3 regions of the Micromonospora sp. SCSIO 07396 genome follow, and region 3 is predicted to be linked to each of the others. Evidence: predicted binding sites of a transcription regulator. Region 3 holds the regulator's gene; each other region holds the start of a gene.
The links. The regulator HrcA, encoded in region 3, represses chaperone genes, less so after heat shock. The targets are predictions, from matches to a motif close to GGTTNGCACNCTCNNNNNGAGNGTGCNAACC.

Region 1 (6,326 bases), 620 kb from region 3:
GATCTTGCCGCCGGTCTGGGTGAGCATCTGCTCGAAGATCGTGGCGGCCTGCGCCGGGTCCCAGTCCGGCACCGACTGGTCCGGGCCCTTGGTGTATTCCTTCGACTCGAACTTCGGCTTGAGCACCGAGTCGTAGCCGTTCTTGAACAGGGTGGCGTTGTTGTCGGTCGGCGAGCCGTTGAGGTAGGCGACCGTCGGGTTCTTGACGCCCTTCTCGGTCAGGCACTTGACCAGGCCCTCGCCCTGGAGCTTGCCGACGGCCTCGTTGTCGAAGCTGACGTAGTACTGGGCGGAGCCGCCCAGGGTGAGCCGGTCGTAGTCGATCGTCGCGACGCCCTGCGACTTCGCCTTGTCCAGCACGGCCTTGCCGGTGCCGGAGTCCAGGTTGACGATCATCAGGGTGGTGACCCCGCTGGTGATCATCTGGTCGGCGATGGTCTGGAAGGCGTTCTTGTCGTTCTGGGCGTTCTGGATGTCCGACTCGACACCGGCGGCGTCGAAGGCGGCCTTGAGGAACCTGCGGTCGGCGGTCTCCCAGCGGGCGGAGGACTTGCTGTCCGGCAGGATGACGCCGATCTTCGGCTTCTTGGCGGCGTCGCCGCCGGCGTCGTTGCTGCTGGAGTCGTCGCCGCAGGCGGCCATGCTGCCGGTGGCCAGCAGGCCGACGGCGGCGAAGGTGAGGAAGCCCTTGCGCATCTGCACGGGTCCTTTCGAGGGTGGGGGAGGAGTGGTCGGTGTTTTGTTGTGTCCGGCAACGTATTCCCGCTCACAACGCGGGCGCAAGACTGCCGAGGTCAGAAGTTTGTTGGCGGCGGTAACAATTCAGCAACGCGGTTGTCACCCGCAGGACACCCGCCCCGTAATCACGCTGCGTGTCCGGTCTGCGGCCGGCTGCCGACCGCCGGCCGGGGTCAGCCGGCGGCGATCCGCGCGGTGCCGGCGTCGGTGAGGGCGACCAGGTCCGCCGGGGCGAGTTGGAGCTGCAACCCCCGCCGGCCGGCCGACACGTAGACGGTGTCGTGGTCCAGCGCCGAGACGTCGACCACCGTCGGCAGCCGCCGTCGCTGGCCCAGCGGGCTGATCCCGCCCCGCACGTACCCGGTGCTCCGCTCGGCGGCGGCCCGGTCGGCCAGCGCGGCCCGCTTGCCGCCCAGCGCCGTGGCCAGCGCCTTGAGGTTCAGCTCGCCGGTGACCGGGACGACCGCCACCGCCAGCGCCCCGTCGACCTCGGCGACGAGCGTCTTGAACACCCGCTCCGGCGGCACCCCGAGCGCCGCCGCGACCAGCGCGCCGTAGTTCGGCGCGTCCGGCGCGACGTCGTACGGGTGGGTGCGGTGGGCGATCTTCCGCTTGGTCAGCAGTGCCGTCGCCGCAGTGGCCTGTCCCGCCATGCCGGTCACGCTAGCCCGGCGGGCCGCCGTCCGCGACCGGTCGGCCGATCAGCACCGTCGGCGCCCCGGCCACCCGGGTCAGCACCAGGCTGGCCGGATTCTCCCCGGCCAGTCGCAGGTCCCGCCGCAGCTGCTCGGGCGACAACGCCGAGCCCCGCTTGAGGATCTCGACCCGGCCGACCCGGCGTTCCCGCAGCAGCGCGCGCAGCCGTTTCAGCGAGAACGGCAGCACGTCGACGATCTCCAGGCACCTGCCGAACGGGGTGGGACGCGGGGTGTCCGCGTAGAGGTAGGCGATGCTCGGGTCGGCAAGCGTCGCGTCGAGGGTGTCGGCCAGTTCGGCGACCAGGTGCGACCGGACCACCGCCGGGTCCGGGTCGTACAGGTAGCGCCGGACCGGGCCGACCGGGGCCTCGGCCGTACCGGTGCCGGTCAACCGGTGGACGGCGACCGGCTCGCGGTCGGCGGGATGGTCGGCGGGCGAACCGTCCGCCGGCCGCCGCCGGTCGGCGGGCCCCGACCGCAGGACGGTCGCCCGGCGGGGCACCCCGGCGAGCGCGCCGCACCACAGGGCCGCCTCGACCAGGTCCCCGTCGACGCTCACCCACTCCGCCTCGGCGTCGGCCGGGATCAACGCGTGGTCGATGCCGGGGGCCACCTTCACCACCGTGTGCGGCACCCGCGCCACCAGCCCGGTGACGAAGTCCCACGGCGGCGAGTAGGCGTCCGGGTCGAAGATCCGCCGGCCGGTGCCGGCCCGCCGCCGGGCCGGATCGCAGAAGACCGCGTCGACCCGGGTCACGTCGAAGGCCGTCGCGTCGCCGCACTCCACGGTGAACATCCCGGCCAGCCCGGCGGCCCCGGCGTTCGCGGCGGCCAACGCGGCGGTGACGGGGTCGGCCTCCACGCCGTACACCCGGATGCCGGCGCGGGCGGCGGCGAGCGCGTCGGCACCGAGGCCGCAACCCAGGTCGGCGAGGGTGCGCACCCCGGCGGCGGCGAGCCGGGCGGCCCGCCGGTCGGCGACCACCCGGCGGGTGGCCTGCTCCAGGCCGGGGCGGGTGAGGAACATCCCGGCCGCCTCCGGGCCGAACTTGCCGACCGCCCGGCGGCGCAGCTCGGCCTGGGTCAGCGCGGCGGCGGCCAGCCCGGGCGGCACCCCGCGCGAGCGCAGCGCCGCCGCCGCGACCAGCGGGTCGCCGCCGGCCACCCCGGCCGCCGCGGCGAGCACGGCCGACCCCTCGGCGGTACGCAGCGCGGCGAACTGGTCGAGATCCACCCGCCCATTGTCCGGCCCGGCCGGTGGATCGATCCAGTCGGGCCGACGGTGCGGTGTCCGGCCGGTGTCGTCACCGCACCATGGCCACCATTGAGTTGATCATCGCCGGGCGGGCCGGGGCGCGCGACGGGAGCCGACACGGAGGGCGGCAGATTGGCACTCTCCTTGACGGAGTGCTAGCCGAGGAATAACCTGCGATTAGCACTCTCACCCCGAGGGTGCCAGCGTCCGGGCCATCCGGTCCGGGTGCTGAACGCCAGGCGGACCGGCACCCGCGACGACGGCCCCGCCCGGTGGCATGTGGCAGATTGACGCTGGTCGGACTCTCGGCCGGCAACGAAACCAAGTACCCCAGGAGGGTATGCCCGTGACTACCGCGACCAAGGTTGCGATCAAGCCGCTCGAGGACCGGATCGTGGTCCAGGCGAACGAGGCTGAGACCACCACGGCGTCGGGCATCGTGATCCCCGACACCGCCAAGGAGAAGCCGCAGGAGGGCACCGTCCTCGCCGTCGGCCCCGGCCGGATCGACGACAAGGGCAACCGCGTGCCGCTCGACGTCAAGGTCGGCGACACCGTCCTCTACTCGAAGTACGGCGGCACCGAGATCAAGTACGCCGGCGAGGAGTACCTGGTGCTCTCCGCCCGCGACGTTCTCGCGGTCATCGAGAAGTAACCAACCGATTCCCGTGTCGTCGCCCCGGTCCGGCTCGCCGGGCCGGGGCGACGACGCTTCGAAGGGACATTCATGGCGAAGATCCTGAGCTTCTCGGACGACGCCCGGCACCTGCTGGAGCACGGTGTCAACGCCCTCGCGGACGCGGTCAAGGTCACCCTCGGCCCGCGCGGGCGCAACGTCGTCCTGGACAAGAAATTCGGTGCGCCGACGATCACCAACGATGGTGTGACCATCGCCAAGGAGATCGAGCTCACCAACCCGTACGAGAACCTCGGCGCGCAGCTGGTCAAGGAGGTGGCGACGAAGACCAACGACGTCGCCGGCGACGGGACCACCACCGCGACCGTGCTGGCCCAGGCGATGGTCCGCGAGGGCCTGCGCAACGTGGCCGCCGGGGCCAACCCGACCGGCCTCAAGCGGGGCGTCGACGCGGCGGCCACCAAGGTCTCCGAGGCGCTGCTCGGCCGGGCCGTCGAGGTGGCCGACAAGAAGTCGATCGCGCACGTCGCGACGATCTCGGCGCAGGACGCCACCATCGGTGAGCTGATCGCCGAGGCGATGGAGCGGGTCGGCCGCGACGGTGTCATCACCGTCGAGGAGGGCTCCACCCTGACCACCGAGCTGGAGGTGACCGAGGGTCTCCAGTTCGACAAGGGCTTCATCTCGCCGAACTTCGTCACCGACTCGGAGTCGCAGGAGTCGGTGCTGGAGGACCCGTACATCCTCATCACCACCCAGAAGATCTCGGCGATCGAGGAGCTGCTGCCGCTGCTGGAGAAGGTCCTCCAGAACAGCAAGCCGCTGCTGATCGTCGCCGAGGACGTCGAGGGTCAGGCGCTGTCCACCCTGGTGGTCAACGCGATCCGCAAGACCATCAAGGTCTGCGCGGTCAAGGCCCCCGGCTTCGGTGACCGCCGCAAGGCGATGCTCCAGGACATGGCGATCCTGACCGGCGCCGAGCTGGTCGCCCCGGAGCTGGGCTACCGGCTCGACCAGGTCGGCCTGGAGGCGCTCGGCACCGCCCGGCGCGTCGTGGTCGACAAGGAGAACACCACCGTCGTCGACGGCGGCGGCAGGTCCGCCGAGGTCGCCGACCGGGTCGCCCAGATCCGCAAGGAGATCGAGGCGTCCGACTCCGACTGGGACCGGGAGAAGCTGGCCGAGCGGCTGGCGAAGCTTTCCGGCGGCATCGCGGTCATCAAGGCGGGCGCGGCGACCGAGGTCGAGATGAAGGAGCGCAAGCACCGCATCGAGGACGCGATCGCCGCCACCAAGGCCGCGGTCGAGGAGGGGACGGTTCCCGGCGGCGGTGCCGCGCTGGCCCAGATCCGCTCGGTGCTCGACGACGACCTCGGCCTGACCGGTGACGAGAAGGTCGGTGTCTCGATCGTGCGCAAGGCGCTGGTCGAGCCGCTGCGCTGGATCGCCCAGAACGCCGGCCACGACGGCTACGTGGTGGTGGAGAAGGTCGCCGGCCAGGACTGGGGCCAGGGCCTCGACGCCGCCCAGGGCGAGTACGTCGACCTGGTGAAGTCCGGCATCATCGACCCGGTGAAGGTGACCCGCAACGCGGTCACCAACGCCGCGTCGATCGCCGGTCTCCTGCTGACCACCGAGAGCCTGGTGGTCGAGAAGCCGGAGCAGCCGGAGCCGGCCGCCGCCGGTGGGCACGGCCACGGCCACGGTCACGGCCACCAGCACGGCCCGGGTTTCTGACCCGGTAGCACGCCAGCCCAGGGCGCACCGTCGACGTCGGCGGTGCGCCCTGACGCGTACGGTGACGGCTGCTTACGGAACGGTGACGTGGTTGGCGGCCGGCCCGGTCGATCGACGACACTGGCCCGATGAGCACCACCTCCCGTGGCTTCGCCGCGCTGGCCGGGGTCACCGCCGCCGTGGTGGCCATCGGTGTCGCCGAGCCGGTCGCCGTCCTCACCGGTCCCCGCTCCGCCCCGCTGATCGCGGTCGGCGGGGTGGTCGTCGACACGGTCCCCGAGCCGCTCAAGCAGTTCGCCATCGACGTCTTCGGCAGGTACGACAAGATCGCCCTGCTGGTGGGTACGGCGGTGCTGCTGGCGGCGTTCGCCGCCGGGATCGGGGTGCTGGCCGCGCGCCGGCTGGCGGTGGGGCTGGTGGGCATCGCGGCGTTCACCGGCCTCGGTGTCGCCGCTGCGCTCACCCGGGCCGGCGCGGATGCCGCCGACGCGCTCCCCGCACTGGTCGGCGGGGGGTTGGGCGGGCTGGTGCTCTGGGCGTTCGTGGCCGGCCCCTGGCAGCTCGACCCGTGGCCCTGGCAGCCGCCCACCCCGCTGTCCGCCACCCCGCCGGCCTATCCGGGGCCGACCCCCACCGGTCCGGGCAGCGGTCCGCCGTCCGGGTGGGAGCCGTTGGAGTCGACCGACCCGGAGTCCCGGCGGCGGTTCCTGCGTGGTGTGGGCCTGCTCGCGGGCGCGGCGACCGTGGTGGGGCTGGGCGGGCACTGGCTCGCCGGGCGGCGGGGGGTCTCGGCGGCCCGGGAGGCGGTCGCGTTGCCCACCCCGTCGGCGGTGGCGCCGACGGTGCCGGCCGGTGCGGACCTGTCCCTGGCCCAGCTCGCCCCCTACACCACGCCGAACGGCGGCTTCTACCGGATCGACACGGCGCTGGTGGTGCCGCAGGTCGACCCGGAGACCTGGCGGTTGCGCATCCACGGTCGGGTGCGCAAACCGATCGAGCTGACCTTCGCCGAGCTGCTCGCCCGGCCGATGGTGGAGCGGTACGTGACCCTGGCCTGCGTCTCCAACGAGGTGGGTGGGGACCTGATCGGCAACGCCCGGTGGCTGGGCGTACCGATCAAGGAGCTGCTCGACGAGGCGGAGCCGGAGGAGGGGGCCGACCAGGTGGTCGGCCGGTCGGTCGACGGTTGGACCTGCGGCACCCCGACGGCGGCGTTGCGCGACGGGCGGGACGCCCTGCTGGCGGTGGGGATGAACGGTGA
Region 2 (6,326 bases), 2.6 Mb from region 3:
GCCTGGCCGTGGCGGCGTTGCTGCTGCTGGCGGTGACCAGCAACCGGGTGCGTACCCCGAACCTGCCCGCCTGGACGACCTGGGCCCTGACCGCGATCACCGTGGTGCTGGCCGTGTTCGCCCTGGTCTACGTCTATCTCACCGGGGACAGCGGTGCCGCCTCGGTGTGGAGCAACACCTTCTGACCGGTGACCCGGGCGGGTCGGGCCGCGCCGGACGGCGGTGTGGTCGGGCGCCCCGCCGTCCGGCGACGGTCAGAACAGCGCTCGGGAACAGAGCAGGCAGAGCAGCACCAGCAGCACGCCCCCGACCACCGCGCCGACACTCCAGGTGATCCGTTGCGCCTGTTGCTCCGCGGCGTCCATCGCCTCCATGTCCTGCGCCGGCAGGGTGCGGGCCGGGGTCGCCGCCAGGTGTACGGGGGGACGCCAGCCCGGCGGCGGGGGCGTGGTCGGCGGCGGCCCGGCGTAACCAGCCGTGCCCGCCTGCCGCGCGCCCGCCCACCGTGGCCCGGACGCGGGCCTGCCTGCTCCCGGTGCCGGCCTGCTCGGTTCCGGTACCGCTGGGCCCGTCCCCGGCTCGGACGTTCCCGTCCCGGGTCCCGTCCTGGCCGGCGTGTCCGCAGCGGGCTGGACGGGCGGTGGGGCGGGCTGGGCGGGCGGTGGAGCGGAGGCGGACGAGGAAGCCGGGAGACCCGACGCGGATCCGTCGGCCGGGACGGTCCAGGGCGAGGGTTCCACGTCGGTCATGGTTCCGGACCCGGCTCCTGTTCCCTCTTCCGGGCCGGCTGCGGCTGCGGTGGTTCCCTCCTTCATGCCGGCTCCGGCGTTGCTCACTCCCGCGCCGGCTGCGGAGTCTGGCCTTTCCGCGTCGGCTTCGGCTCCGCTGGATGCCTGCCCGGGACCTGTTGGGGTAGTCCCGTGTGTACCCGACCCGTCGGCGGTGGGCGGGTGTGACCGGGGGGACGGGGCGGGGTCCGTCCGTTCCGTCGTACCCGCGTCGCCCGACGGGGGCGTCGGTCCGGTGGGGGGCTGTGTGGGTGGGCGTCGCCAGTACTCGTCCTCGGGGCTGGCACCGCTGGGCGTCGTCACGCCGTCCGACGCTACCAACGCGGCGACCCGGTCAGGCGGTTCGACCCGGCGGTCTTCGACTGGGGCAACCTGCGGACTGACGGCGGTACGCTCGGCTTCATCCCGGCTCGGGGTGGCCCCACCAGTCTGGCGGCTCATCTCCGGCCTGCGGCCTGACTCGCCGGGGGGTCGGTGTCGGGGTCCGGTCCGCTGCGGTTCGGGCGGCTGCCGGACAGGAACCTTCCGTGGTACGTCGGGGTGGAACCGGTGCGGGGTAGTGTTGCCGATCGTGATCCCCGAGGACCCGGCCGGGCATGGTGTGCCCGGCGACGACGACCGTACGGTCGACCTCAGCGACGACTTCGTGGTGCTGCCCGAGCAGACCACCGACGACACCGACTTCGGTTGGGGTGAGCGCCGGGGCGGCAACGACGACTGGTTGCTCGCCGAACGCCCTCCGCACTGGAGCTGACCACCCGGAGCCGCCCGGCATGATCTTGGCAAGATCCACTGGCCCCCATCCGGTGCGGCGCCCACTGGCGGGGCTGGCGCTGAACGGGGTCACCGGGTGGTGGCCGTCGACATGGATCCGCAGGGCACCCTGACTCGCCGGACGGGCTACGACGAGGTGCCGAGGGTCGACCGGCGTGCCGTCGCGGACGCGCTACGGGTGCGCGCTGACGGGCCGGCGGAGCCGGCCAGCGTGATCGTGTCGTCCGCATGGGAGCGTGACCTGGCCTTCGGGGACCGACCTGATGCCGGGCGGCACGCCGCAGACCCACCGGCGGTTGGATCATCTCCGGATGACGACACTGAACCGGCTGCCCTCCGGCTGGCTGACGGAGCGCTGCGCCTGATCGGGCGGGACCGCCAGGTAGAGCGCGGACGAGCCGTCGGCGGCGTCCCCACCCACCACGTCGAGCACCAGCGCGTCGGCTGCCAGCAGGACCGTCTCGCCGGCGTCCCGTCCCGCCGGTAACACGAGCAGGTCGACCCGCGCGCCGGGGCGCAACACCGCGAGGGCGGCCGGCTCGGCCAGGCGTACGGGCACGCCGACGAAGCCGCTCGGCAGTGGCAGTGCAGCCGGAGCGACCCCGTCGACGGATCGATCACGGTTGGCCGGGGGTCGGCCGCCATCCTGCCCATGGGGGACGGCGACCCCGTCGGCACCCGTACGCCTGCGGGGCGCGGCGGGGCCGGGCGGGTCCGCGGAGGCAGAACCGTCCGCCCCGCGGTCCGGTGCGGCAGTGCAGCCGATCGCGCTGAATGTCGTGCCCGGGAGGACTGCCGAATCGGCGGGCCCCCGCCTGTCGGCAGGTCCCTTCACAACGGCAAGACCCGTCACGCCAGCAGGCATCTCTAGGCCGGTGGGGCCTCGCGTACCGGCAGGTCTCTCCAGGCCGGTGGGGCCTCGCGCGCCGGCAGGTCCCTGCGTACCGGTAGGGCCGGTCGACCCGGTAGGGCCCTTCGCGTCGTAGATCCCCGCCGCGACCGGGAACCTCATGGTCGGGGAAGCACCGGGGGCGCAGTCCTCCGGAGCGTCCAGGACGATCACCGCCAGCCCCAGCAGAACGGCCACCAGCGCCGCACGCAGCAGGGTCGCCCCACCCGGCCGACGCGGCCAGCGGAACGGTCGTAGCGAGCCGTGACCGTCCGCGCCGCTGGCCGCCATGCTCCACCTCCGCTGTCCACCGGGACGCCGTGGTGGCGTCCCGGCTCAGCAGGTTAGGCGGAAACTGCACACCTCACGAGCCGTCGTCCACAGCCTGTGGACAACGGCTCGCCCTGTGGAAAACCCCACCCTGCCCGCCACCCCCGGCCCAGCTCGGTGATCAAGAGCTTTGCGTCAGCTGATCAAGAGGTTTACGTCATCCGTAGAGATCAACTTGACGTAAATCTCTTGATCAGCTCGGGTGGCCGGGGGTGGGTGGGGGTGGGGGGGAGGGAGGGGGAGGGTTAGGAGGAGGTGCTGGGGGCGGGGGACTTGGTGGGGCTGGAGGAACCGGAGCCGGACGACGGCGAGCCGGAGGCCGAGGACCCGCCCGAGCTGGGCGACGAGCCCGAGCTGGACGAGCCCGAGTTGGACGACGAGCCGGAACCGGAGGAGTCTCCGCCGGACGAGGCGCCCTCCGACTTCGTCGGCTTCGCCGCGCCGCTCTTGCCCTCGCTGCCGGAGGCCCGGGAGTCGGTGCGGTAGAAGCCGGAGCCCTTGAACACGACCCCGACCGAGTTGAAGACCTTGCGCAGCCGCCCCTCGCACGCGGGGCACTCGGTCAGCGGCTCGTCGGAGAACGACTGCACCGCCTCGAGCTGGTGGCCGCACGCGGTGCAGGCGTACTGGTACGTGGGCACGTTCTCCTCCGGATCTGGTACGGCCGGTTGGCACTCGACGTATTCGAGTGCCAATGGTGCGTCATCGGACCCGGGTTCGTCCAGCGGACGTGATCGTCATCCGCCCGCCGGGCGTCCGTGCACCCGGCCCGCCAGCTGCGGACCACACTCCACCAGTGGCCCCGACATCGGCCCGGGCTCCGACATCGTGCCGGACCACCACATCGACCGGCCCGCACCCGGCCGAAGCCCACGACATCGCCGGCCGGGTCGTCACCCGGCCGAAGCCCACGACATCGCCGACCCGCACCCGGCCGAAGCCCACACATCAGCCGACCCGCACCCGCCGACGCCCCGACATCGAGCCGACCACAGCATGAACCCGACCACAGCATCGACCCGGACCACGGGGTCAACCCACCACATGATCGACGGGGCCGGGCGGCGGGAGCGTGAGCAACCCGTCCGCCGGGGTGAGCGCGGCGCCCACCGGCCGGTCGTGCGGCTGGCCGGGCAGCTCCGGGAGCAGTTCGCCGTCGTGTAGCAGCGCCACGGTCAGGGTGGTCGCCGGCACCCGGGCCAGGGCCCGGTCGTAGGAGCCGCCGCCCCGACCCAGCCGCAGCCCGCGCCGGTCCACCGCCAGCGCGGGCACCACCACCAGGGAGGCCCCGACGATCGCCGCCCGCCCCCGCCGGGGTCCGCCTGGTTCGCGCATGCCCCGGCCGGCGGCGACCAGGGTGTCCGGTCCGGCGTACGGGGCCCAGTCCAGGTCGAGGTCGTCGCACAGCACCGGCAGCAGCAGTTCCGCCCCGGCCGGCAATGCGGCCCGCAGCACGTCGGGCAGGTCGGGGCCGCCCGGCTCGGAGCCGACCGGCACGTACCCGGTCATCCTGGTCGGCCGCAGCCGGCGTACCAGTGCGGTCAGCTCGGCCTGCATGCGCGCCGCAGCGGCGGCCCGCTGTGCTGCGGTGAGCGCCCGGCGGCGGGCGAGCAGCGCGGTCCGTGTCTCGCGTTTGGCCGCGTGGGCGACGTCCGCTCCATCAGAAAAATCGGGCACGCAACACTCCTGACGCAACGCTGTCAAATCGGTCGCTCTGTGTCAGCATCGCAGGAACGGGCCTGGAACTTCCGGGGGGACAGCGTTGACGCTACGCGGGCGGTTGACGGCGGCCTTCCTCACGGTGGTGCTCGGTCCGGTGCTGCTCGGCGCGGTCTTCGTCGGCAGCACCCTGTCGACGGTGGACCGCAGCCGGTCCACCGAACGCCTCGGCCTGGCCGCGTCCGCCGTGCGTACCTCGATCGACGCGCTCTGCCAGCAGTTGCGGGCCGCCGCCGACGCGGTGGCCCTGCGCCCCGACCCGGCGACCCGGGCGGGCGCGGCCGGTCAGGTGGTCAGCCGAGGGCTGGCCGCCGCCGTGCTGGTCACCGACGTGGCCGGCGGCACCACGTACGCCACCCCTGGCGGGCCGGCGACCCCCTGGCAGGACTGTACGGGGACGGCCCGGACCAGCGGGCCGGTGCGGGCGCTGAGCGCCCGGGTGGACCTGCGGGACCCGGCTGGCGCGCCGCTCGGCGCGGTGGCCGCCGCCGAGATCGTCGATCCGGCGTTCGTGGCCCGGCTGGCCGCCGCGACAGGCGTCGCGGTCACCCTGCTCGACGACGCCGACGGCCCCGACCGGATCACCCACACCACCGAGACCCGGCGGGTACGCGGGGAGGTGCTCGCCGCCGCCGGCGGCCTCGACGGCGACCGGGTCACGACGACCCCCGACGGCCGGTACGTGCGGCGGCTCGGGCCGGCCCCCGGGCAGCCGCTGCCGCTGCTGCTCTCCGTCGCCGGTGAACGACCGTCGGGCCTGCCGGCGGCGCTGGTCGGGGCGGTGCTGCTGGCCGCCGTGCTGGCCGTGCTGACCGCGTGGCGGCTGGCCCGGGTCACCACCCGGCCGCTGGTGGAACTGGCCGGGGCGGTGGACCGGGTGGCCCGGGGCGACCTGACCGCCCGGGTGCCGGTGCGCAGCCGGGACGAGATCGGCCGGCTCGCCGCCGCGTTCAACCGGATGATCCGGGAGACCGCCGGGTACGTGGCCGCGCTGACCAGCAGCCGGGACCAGCTGCGCGGGCACCTCGGGGTGCTCGGGGACACCCTGGCCAGCACCCACGACCTGCAACGCATCCTGCGGGTGATCCTGCACAGCGCCATCGCGGCGACCGGGGCGCGGGCCGGGGCGGTGCTGCTGCGCGACGACGCCGCGACGCTGGTCGGGCGGTGCGCCGAGGGGCTGGCGGGGCGCTGCCCGGCGGGCACCGAGCCGGAGGAGTTGCGGGTGCCGGTGGGCGCGGGGGTGGTCGGCGCGGTCGCCGCCACCGGGGAACCGCAGCGCGGTCGGGTGCCGCCCGGGTCGACGCCGCCCGGCGAACCGTGGTGCGAGACGTACGTGGCGGTGCCGTTCACCGCGCCCGGCGGGGACGTCACCGGTCGGGAGCCCGCGGGCGGCGTGCTGGTCCTCTACGACCGGCTGGGCGGCGACGAGTTCGACGACGACGACCTGGCCACCCTGCGTACCTTCGCCGGGCACGCGGCGGTGGCGGTGGAGAACGTCCGGGTGCACGAGGAGGCGCAGCGGCTGTCGTTGACCGACCCGTTGACCGGGCTGTGGAACTACCGCTATCTGCGCGAGTCGCTGCGTCGGGAGGTGGAACGGGCCAGCCGGTTCGGTCGGATGCTCAGCATCCTCGTCCTCGACCTGGACCGCTTCAAGGCCGTCAACGACAGTTACGGGCACGCCGCCGGGGACGCGGTGCTCGCCGAGTTCGCCCGTCGGGTGCGCGGCGAGATCCGCGAGGTGGACCTCGCCTTCCGGCAGGGCGGTGAGGAGTTCGTGGTGCTGCTGCCGGAGACCGACGCCCGGGGCGCGGCGACCGTGG
Region 3 (6,326 bases):
GGGACCAGGATCAGCCCGAGCCCGAAGCCGGCCCTCCAGGTCGTCTCGTCGGTGGTGGTCACCGGCCAGCGCATCTCGTCCAGCGTCGTCGCGGCGAGCACCGCCCCGGTCGGGTCCAGCGCGGCCGGGTCGGCCAGGAACGCCGCCCAGCGGGCCATATCCGTCGCGGTGCTCCACAACTGGGCGGCCGGCCCGACCGCCCCGAAGTCGGTCGGCGGCTCCGGATGCGCCTCATCGGAGTACGCGTCGACCAGGAAGCCGGTCACCGCCTGCGGCCCCGGGTCGACCGAGGTGTCGGCCAGCCCCAGCGGGGTGAGCACCCGGTCGGCGAGCACCTCGGCCCAGGTTCCGCCGCGTAACGTGCCGACCAGCCGGCCGAGCAGCGCCATGCCCAGGTTCGAGTAGTGGTAGCGGCGGCCGGTGGGCAGCACCCGCTCGACCCGGGCCAGGTCGGCGACCAACTCGTCCACCTGCGGCGCGCGCAGCGTGTCCCAGACGTCGCCGTACGGCTCGCGTTGCAGCCCGGCGGTGTGCGACAGCAACCGGCGTACGGTCAGCTCGCCGTGCGCGGGCAGGTCCAGGTGCCGCTCCAGCGGGTCGTCCAGGTCGAGCAGCCCGTCGTCGCGGCACTGCAACACCAGCACGGCGGTGAAGGTCTTGGTGACCGAGCCGATCCGGAACCGGCTCGCCGGGCCGAGGACGGTGTCGTTACCGGTGCCGCCGACCTCGAAGCTCCAGAGCGGACCGTCGGCCCGGTGCAGCGCCACCGCCAGCGCGGGCACCCGGGCCTGCGCCTGGGCGCCCCGGACCATCCGTTCCAGCCGACGCCGTACCCGCGCCCCGTCGCCGCTCGGGTCCCCGTCGCCGCCCGGGTCGGTTTCCCCGTCGACCGTCGACGTCACACCAGGTCCCGGGCCAGCATCGGGCCCAGCGGCGCGCCGCCGAGCAGGTGGGCGTGCACGTGGAAGACCTCCTGGCCGCCGTACGGGCCGGTGTTGAACATCAGCCGGAAGCCGTCCCCGGTCAGCCCCTCGTCCTCGGCCACCGCCGCCGCCGTGGCCAGCACCTCACCGGCCAGCCCCGGGTCACCCTGGCCGAGCGTCGCCACATCGGCGTAGTGCTCCTTGGGGATGATCAGCACGTGCACCGGCGCCTTCGGCCCGATGTCACGGAACGCCAGGATGGTGGCGGTCTCCTTGACGATGGTGGCCGGAATCTCCCCGGCGACGATGCGGCAGAACAGACAGTCGGCTCCCATCCCCCCACTCTAAAGACCACCCCACTCCCCTCCCCCGCCCCCTCCCCGCCCTCCCCCGCTACCCCCGCCCCACCGTTCCCCCGGTGATCAAGAGGTTCGCGTCAGAATCCGGCCGGCCGATGACGCAAACCTCTTGATCACGGGGCACACCACCAGGGGGCGGCGGTGCGGGCGCGGTGACCAAGAAGTTTGGGGCAGGAATGGGGCTGGCGATGACGCAAACCTCTTGATCACCGAAGACACCGCCAGCAGACGGCACCAATGGGACGGTGACCAAGAAGTTTGCGGCACGAATCGGCCCCGGCGATGACGCAAACCTCTTGATCACCAGGGCAGGTCGGGGGCGAGGCGGGGGCGAGGCGGGAGGGCAGCGTGGGGTGGGGTGGGGTGTTACCAGCGGGTGAGGCGGGTGGAGAGGACGGCCAGGGCGGCGGGGCCGGCGGTGGAGGTACGCAGGACCGAGGGGCCCAGGCGTACCGGGCGGGCACCCGCATCGGTGAAGGTGGCCAGCTCGGCCGGGGCGATGCCGCCCTCGGGCCCGACGACCAGGACGATCTCGCCGGCGCTCGGCAGGTCGACCGTGGTGAGCCGCTCCTCGGCCTCCTCGTGCAGGACGAACGCCGTGCCCGCCCCGGCGATCCGACGCGCCACCGTGGCGGTGGACTCGTCCGGGGAGCCGGCCACCACCGGCAGCCACGCCCGGCGGGCCTGTTTGGCCGCCTCCCGGGCCGTCGTCACCCACTTCTCCCGGGCCCGTACGCCCCGGTCACCGCGCCACTGCGCCACCGAGCGGGACGCCGCCCAGGGCACGATCTCGTCCACTCCGACCTCGGTCATCGCCTGGACTGCCAACTCGCCCCGGTCACCCTTGGCGATGCCCTGCACCACCACCAGCCGGGGGACGTCCGCGTCGACGTACCCCCGGGAGGTGACGGTGAGGTCGAGGGCGCCCCGGCCGACGGCGGTGACCACAGCGGTGGCGGTGCCGCCCCGCCCGTCGGCGAGCAGCAGTTCCTCGCCGACGCGCAGCCGTTGCACGGTCGCGGCGTGGTGCCCCTCGGGGCCGTCCAGGGTGACCTGGTCGGCGGGGGGCAGCGACTCGACCAGGAACAGCGGCGCGGACACGCCGATCAGGCTAACCGGCCCGGCCGGCCGGGGAGCCACCCGGGACTCCGGCCGACCGGGACGCCCCGACCGGGACGAGCCGACCGGCACGAAACCGCACGGGACCCGACCACAACAGCCCGACCGGAGGAGGCCGGCCGGTCAGCCCGACCCGTCACGCGTGGCCGTTGAAGGCGTCGCGCATCCGGGAGAAGAAGCCGCCCTGCTTGCTCAGCTCGGCGACCTCCTCGCCCCGGGTCTTGGCGAAGTCCCGCAGCATCTTCTCCTGGTCGGCGTCGAGCTTGGTCGGGGTACGCACGTCGAGGTGGACGTAGAGGTCGCCCCGGCCGGTGCCGCGCAGGTGCGGTACGCCCTGGGCGCGCAGCCGCAGCGTGCTGCCCGGCTGCGTGCCGGCCTTGACGTCGACGGTCTCGTCGCTGTCCAGCGTCTTGATGGTGAGCCGGGTACCCAACGCGGCGGCCGTCATCGGGACGGTGACCCGGCAGTGCAGGTCGTCGCCCTTGCGGGAGTAGACGTCGTGCGGCCGCTCGTGGATCTCGACGTAGAGGTCACCGGCGGTGCCGCCACCCGGGCCGACCTCGCCCTGCTGGGCGAGCCGGATGCGCATGCCGTCCTCCACCCCGGCCGGGATCTTGACGGTCAGCGAGCGGCGGGTCCGCACCCGGCCGTCGCCGGCGCAGGTCGGGCAGGGGTGCGGGATGGTGGTGCCGTAGCCCTGGCAGACGGTGCACGGCCGGGCCGAGACGACCTGGCCGAGGAAGGTGCGCTGCACCGACTGCACCTCGCCCCGGCCGCCGCACGCCTCGCAGGTCGCCAGGTGGGTGCCGGCCGCGGTGCCCGCTCCGGAGCAGGTGGTGCAGAGCACGGCGGTGTCCACCGTGATCGGGGCTTCGACGCCGAAGGCGGTCTCGTGCAGGTCCAGTTCCAGCCGCAGGATCGCGTCGGCACCGGGCCGGGTACGCGGCCGGGGACCCCGCGAGCCACCGGCCGCACCGCCGAAGAAGGCGTCCATGATGTCCTGGAAGCCGACGAACGGGCCCGCCCCGCCGGGGCCGCCCGGGCCGCCGGCGCCCCCGCCGCCCGGGGCGAGCGGGTCGCCGCCCAGGTCGACGATCTGCCGCTTCCGGTCGTCCGAGAGGACCTCGTACGCGGCGTTGATGTCCTTGAACTTCTCCTGTGCCTCCGGGTCCGGATTGACGTCCGGGTGGAACTGCCGCGCCAGCTTGCGGTAGGCGCGCTTGATCTCGTCGTCGGAGGCTTCCCGGCTCACCCCGAGAATGCCGTAGTAGTCCCTGGCCACTGCGTTCCGTGTCCTCATGTTCGTCTCGCGTTTGCGCCGGTCGGCGGCCGGAGCCGGCCGCCGGCCCGGACTGGTCAGTTCTGGGCCAGCAGCTCGCCCACGTAGCGTGCCACGGCCCTGACCGTGGCGATGGTGCCGGGGTAGTCCATCCGGGTCGGGCCGAGCACGCCCAGCCCACCGACGATGGTGGTGCCCGGGCCGTACCCGGTGCTGACCACCGAGGCGGCCCGGAGATTGTCGACCTCGTTCTCGTCGCCGATCAGCACCCGGGTGGTGCTCGGCTGCGCCTCGCCGATCAGCTTGAGCAGCACGACCTCCTCTTCGAGCGCCTCCAGGATGGGTCGCAGCGAGCCCTGGAAGTCGAGTAGGCCACCCCGGGTGAGGTTGGCGGTGCCGGCCAGCGCCAGCCGCTCCTCGGTGCGTTCCACCAGGGTCTCCAGCAGCACCGTGGACAGGGTGGTCATCGCGCCGCGCAGGTGTGGCGCACTCTCGTCGACGAGCGCCTGCACCAGCGGCGGAGTGTCGGACAACCGACTCCCGACCAGTTTCTCGTTGACCAGCCGGCGCAGGTCGAGGACGTCGTCGGCGGGCACCGGCGCGGCCAGCTCGACCAGCCGCTGCTCGACCCGCCCGGTGTCGGCGATCATGACCAGCATCAGCCGGGTGGTGGAGATCGGCACCAGTTCCAGGTGGCGCACCGACGAGCGGGCCAGCGACGGGTACTGCACCACGGCGACCTGTCGGGTGAGCTGTGCCAGCAGGCGTACGGTGCGGTGCACCACGTCGTCGAGGTCGACCGCGCCGACCAGGAAGCGCTCGATGGCCCGGCGTTCGGCCGGGCTGAGCGGCTTGACCCGGGAGAGCCGGTCGACGAAGAGGCGGTAGCCCCGGTCGGTGGGGACCCGGCCGGCGCTGGTGTGCGGCTGCCGGATGTAGCCCTCCTCCTCCAGGACCGCCATGTCGTTGCGGACCGTCGCCGGGGAGACCCCGAGCTGGTGCCGCTCGACGAGCGTCTTGCTGCCGACGGGCTCCTGCGTGGCGACGTAGTCCTCGACGATCGCCCGCAGCACGGCGAGTTTGCGGTCGTCGAGACCCATCTCCCACCTCCTGACGCACGTCGCCCCGGGCGCTTGCGCACCCGGGCAAGCACTCTGGCACTCGACTGTAGCGAGTGCCAGTCTACGTCGGCAGTACCGCCGCCGCGATGATCAGGACGGACCGTCGGTGCGCCCGCCCCGGCGGATCCCGGCGCTGACGCAGCGTCGAGGCCAACCTCACCAGTGTCGCTCTGGTGCACCCTTGCCGGCAGCCCCTACCGTGGCGGGCATGACTGAACCACCTCGCCCGCCCGGCGCGGGGGACGGCTATCCGCCGGACCCGAACGCCGGCCAGGGCTCGCCATACGAGCCGCCCACCGCACCACTGTCCGGCGCTCCGGGGGCGGGCGGGTATCCCCCGCCCGGCGGGTATCCGCCGCCCACCGGTGACCAGCCGCCGGCGGGTGGCTACCCCCCGCCGGGTGGCTACCCCCCGCCCGGCGCGGGTGGTTATCCCCAGCCCGGCGGCGGATATCCGACCGGCGGCACCTACGGTGCACCGGGCGGCGGCTACGCCAACAGCGAGGACAAGACCTGGACGCTGGTCGCACACTTCGGCGGGGCCGCCGGTGCGCTGATCAGCTTCGGCCCGCTCGGCTTCGTCGCCCCGCTGATCGCCTACCTGGTGCGCGGGCAGCAGTCGCCGGCCGTCCGGGCGCAGGCCCTGGCCGCGCTGAACTTCCAGATCCTCTGGTCGATCATCGCGTTCGTGCTGCTGTTCGTGAGCTGGTGCCTGTTCTTCCTGCCCAGCATCGCGGTCGTGGTGATCCAGATCCTGTTCGGGATCATCGCCGGCATGAAGGCCAACGAGGGCCAGGCCTACCGCTATCCGATGTCCACCAGCTTCATCAAGTGAGTCCCGACCGGCCGCTCCCCCGGCCGGTCGGGCACCACCGCCGACTCCGGCGCACCCCGGCGGGTGGCGGCCGGCGCAACCGTGCTCAGGGCAGCAGGTCGCGCACCACCGCGTCGGCCAGCAGCCGGCCGCGCAGGGTGAGCACCGCCCGCCCCTGCGGGTACGCCACCGGGTCCAGCAACCCGTCGGCCAGCGCCCGCGCGGCGGCGGCCCGGCCCGCGTCGTCCAGCACGTCCAGCGGCAGCCCGGAGGCGAGCCGCAGGCGCAGCATCACGTCCTCCGTGTGCGTCTCGGTCGGGGTGAGGATCTCCCGGGCCAGGCCGGGTGAGTGCCCGGCGGCGAGCCGCTGGGCGTACGTCGTGGGGTGTTTGACGTTCCACCAGCGCACCCCGCCGACGTGGCTGTGCGCCCCCGGGCCGAGGCCCCACCAGTCGCCGCCGGTCCAGTACAGCAGGTTGTGCCGGCACCGGGCGGCCCCGCTGCGGGCCCAGTTGGAGACCTCGTACCAGGAGAAACCGGCCGCGTCGAGGGCGGCCTCGGCGGCCAGGTAACGGTCCGCCGCCACGTCGTCGGAGGGGTACGGCAGCTCGCCGCGCCGCATCCGGGCGGCCAGCCGGGTGCCGTCCTCCACGATCAGGGCGTACGCGCTGACGTGGTCGACCCCGGCGGCGACCACCTGGTCCAGCGAGG

Region 1: the regulator HrcA is predicted to act here: its motif matches at 2,867-2,897, upstream of groES (co-chaperone GroES).
Region 2: the regulator HrcA is predicted to act here: its motif matches at 3,448-3,478, upstream of ACWCHM_RS24010 (FmdB family zinc ribbon protein).

What each region holds. Positions count from the first base shown of each region.
Region 1 is NZ_CM132210.1:96,461-102,786, forward strand. It holds gene ACWCHM_RS00500 (sugar ABC transporter substrate-binding protein) at 1-696, opposite strand, end outside; gene ybaK (Cys-tRNA(Pro) deacylase) at 912-1,391, opposite strand; gene ACWCHM_RS00510 (THUMP-like domain-containing protein) at 1,402-2,670, opposite strand; gene groES (co-chaperone GroES) at 3,032-3,346, shown strand; gene groL (chaperonin GroEL) at 3,419-5,065, shown strand; gene ACWCHM_RS00525 (molybdopterin-dependent oxidoreductase) at 5,194-6,326, shown strand, end outside.
Region 2 is NZ_CM132210.1:5,563,186-5,569,511, reverse strand. It holds gene ACWCHM_RS24025 (DUF2231 domain-containing protein) at 1-185, shown strand, start outside; gene ACWCHM_RS24020 (hypothetical protein) at 1,351-1,542, shown strand; gene ACWCHM_RS24015 (hypothetical protein) at 1,864-2,121, opposite strand; gene ACWCHM_RS24010 (FmdB family zinc ribbon protein) at 3,027-3,422, opposite strand; gene ACWCHM_RS24005 (5-formyltetrahydrofolate cyclo-ligase) at 3,814-4,458, opposite strand; gene ACWCHM_RS24000 (diguanylate cyclase) at 4,544-6,326, shown strand, end outside.
Region 3 is NZ_CM132210.1:711,968-718,293, reverse strand. It holds gene ACWCHM_RS03315 (serine hydrolase domain-containing protein) at 1-812, opposite strand, end outside; gene ACWCHM_RS03310 (histidine triad nucleotide-binding protein) at 899-1,258, opposite strand; gene ACWCHM_RS03305 (16S rRNA (uracil(1498)-N(3))-methyltransferase) at 1,649-2,383, opposite strand; gene dnaJ (molecular chaperone DnaJ) at 2,538-3,683, opposite strand; gene hrcA (heat-inducible transcriptional repressor HrcA) at 3,758-4,780, opposite strand; gene ACWCHM_RS03290 (DUF4870 domain-containing protein) at 5,010-5,636, shown strand; gene hemW (radical SAM family heme chaperone HemW) at 5,722-6,326, opposite strand, start outside.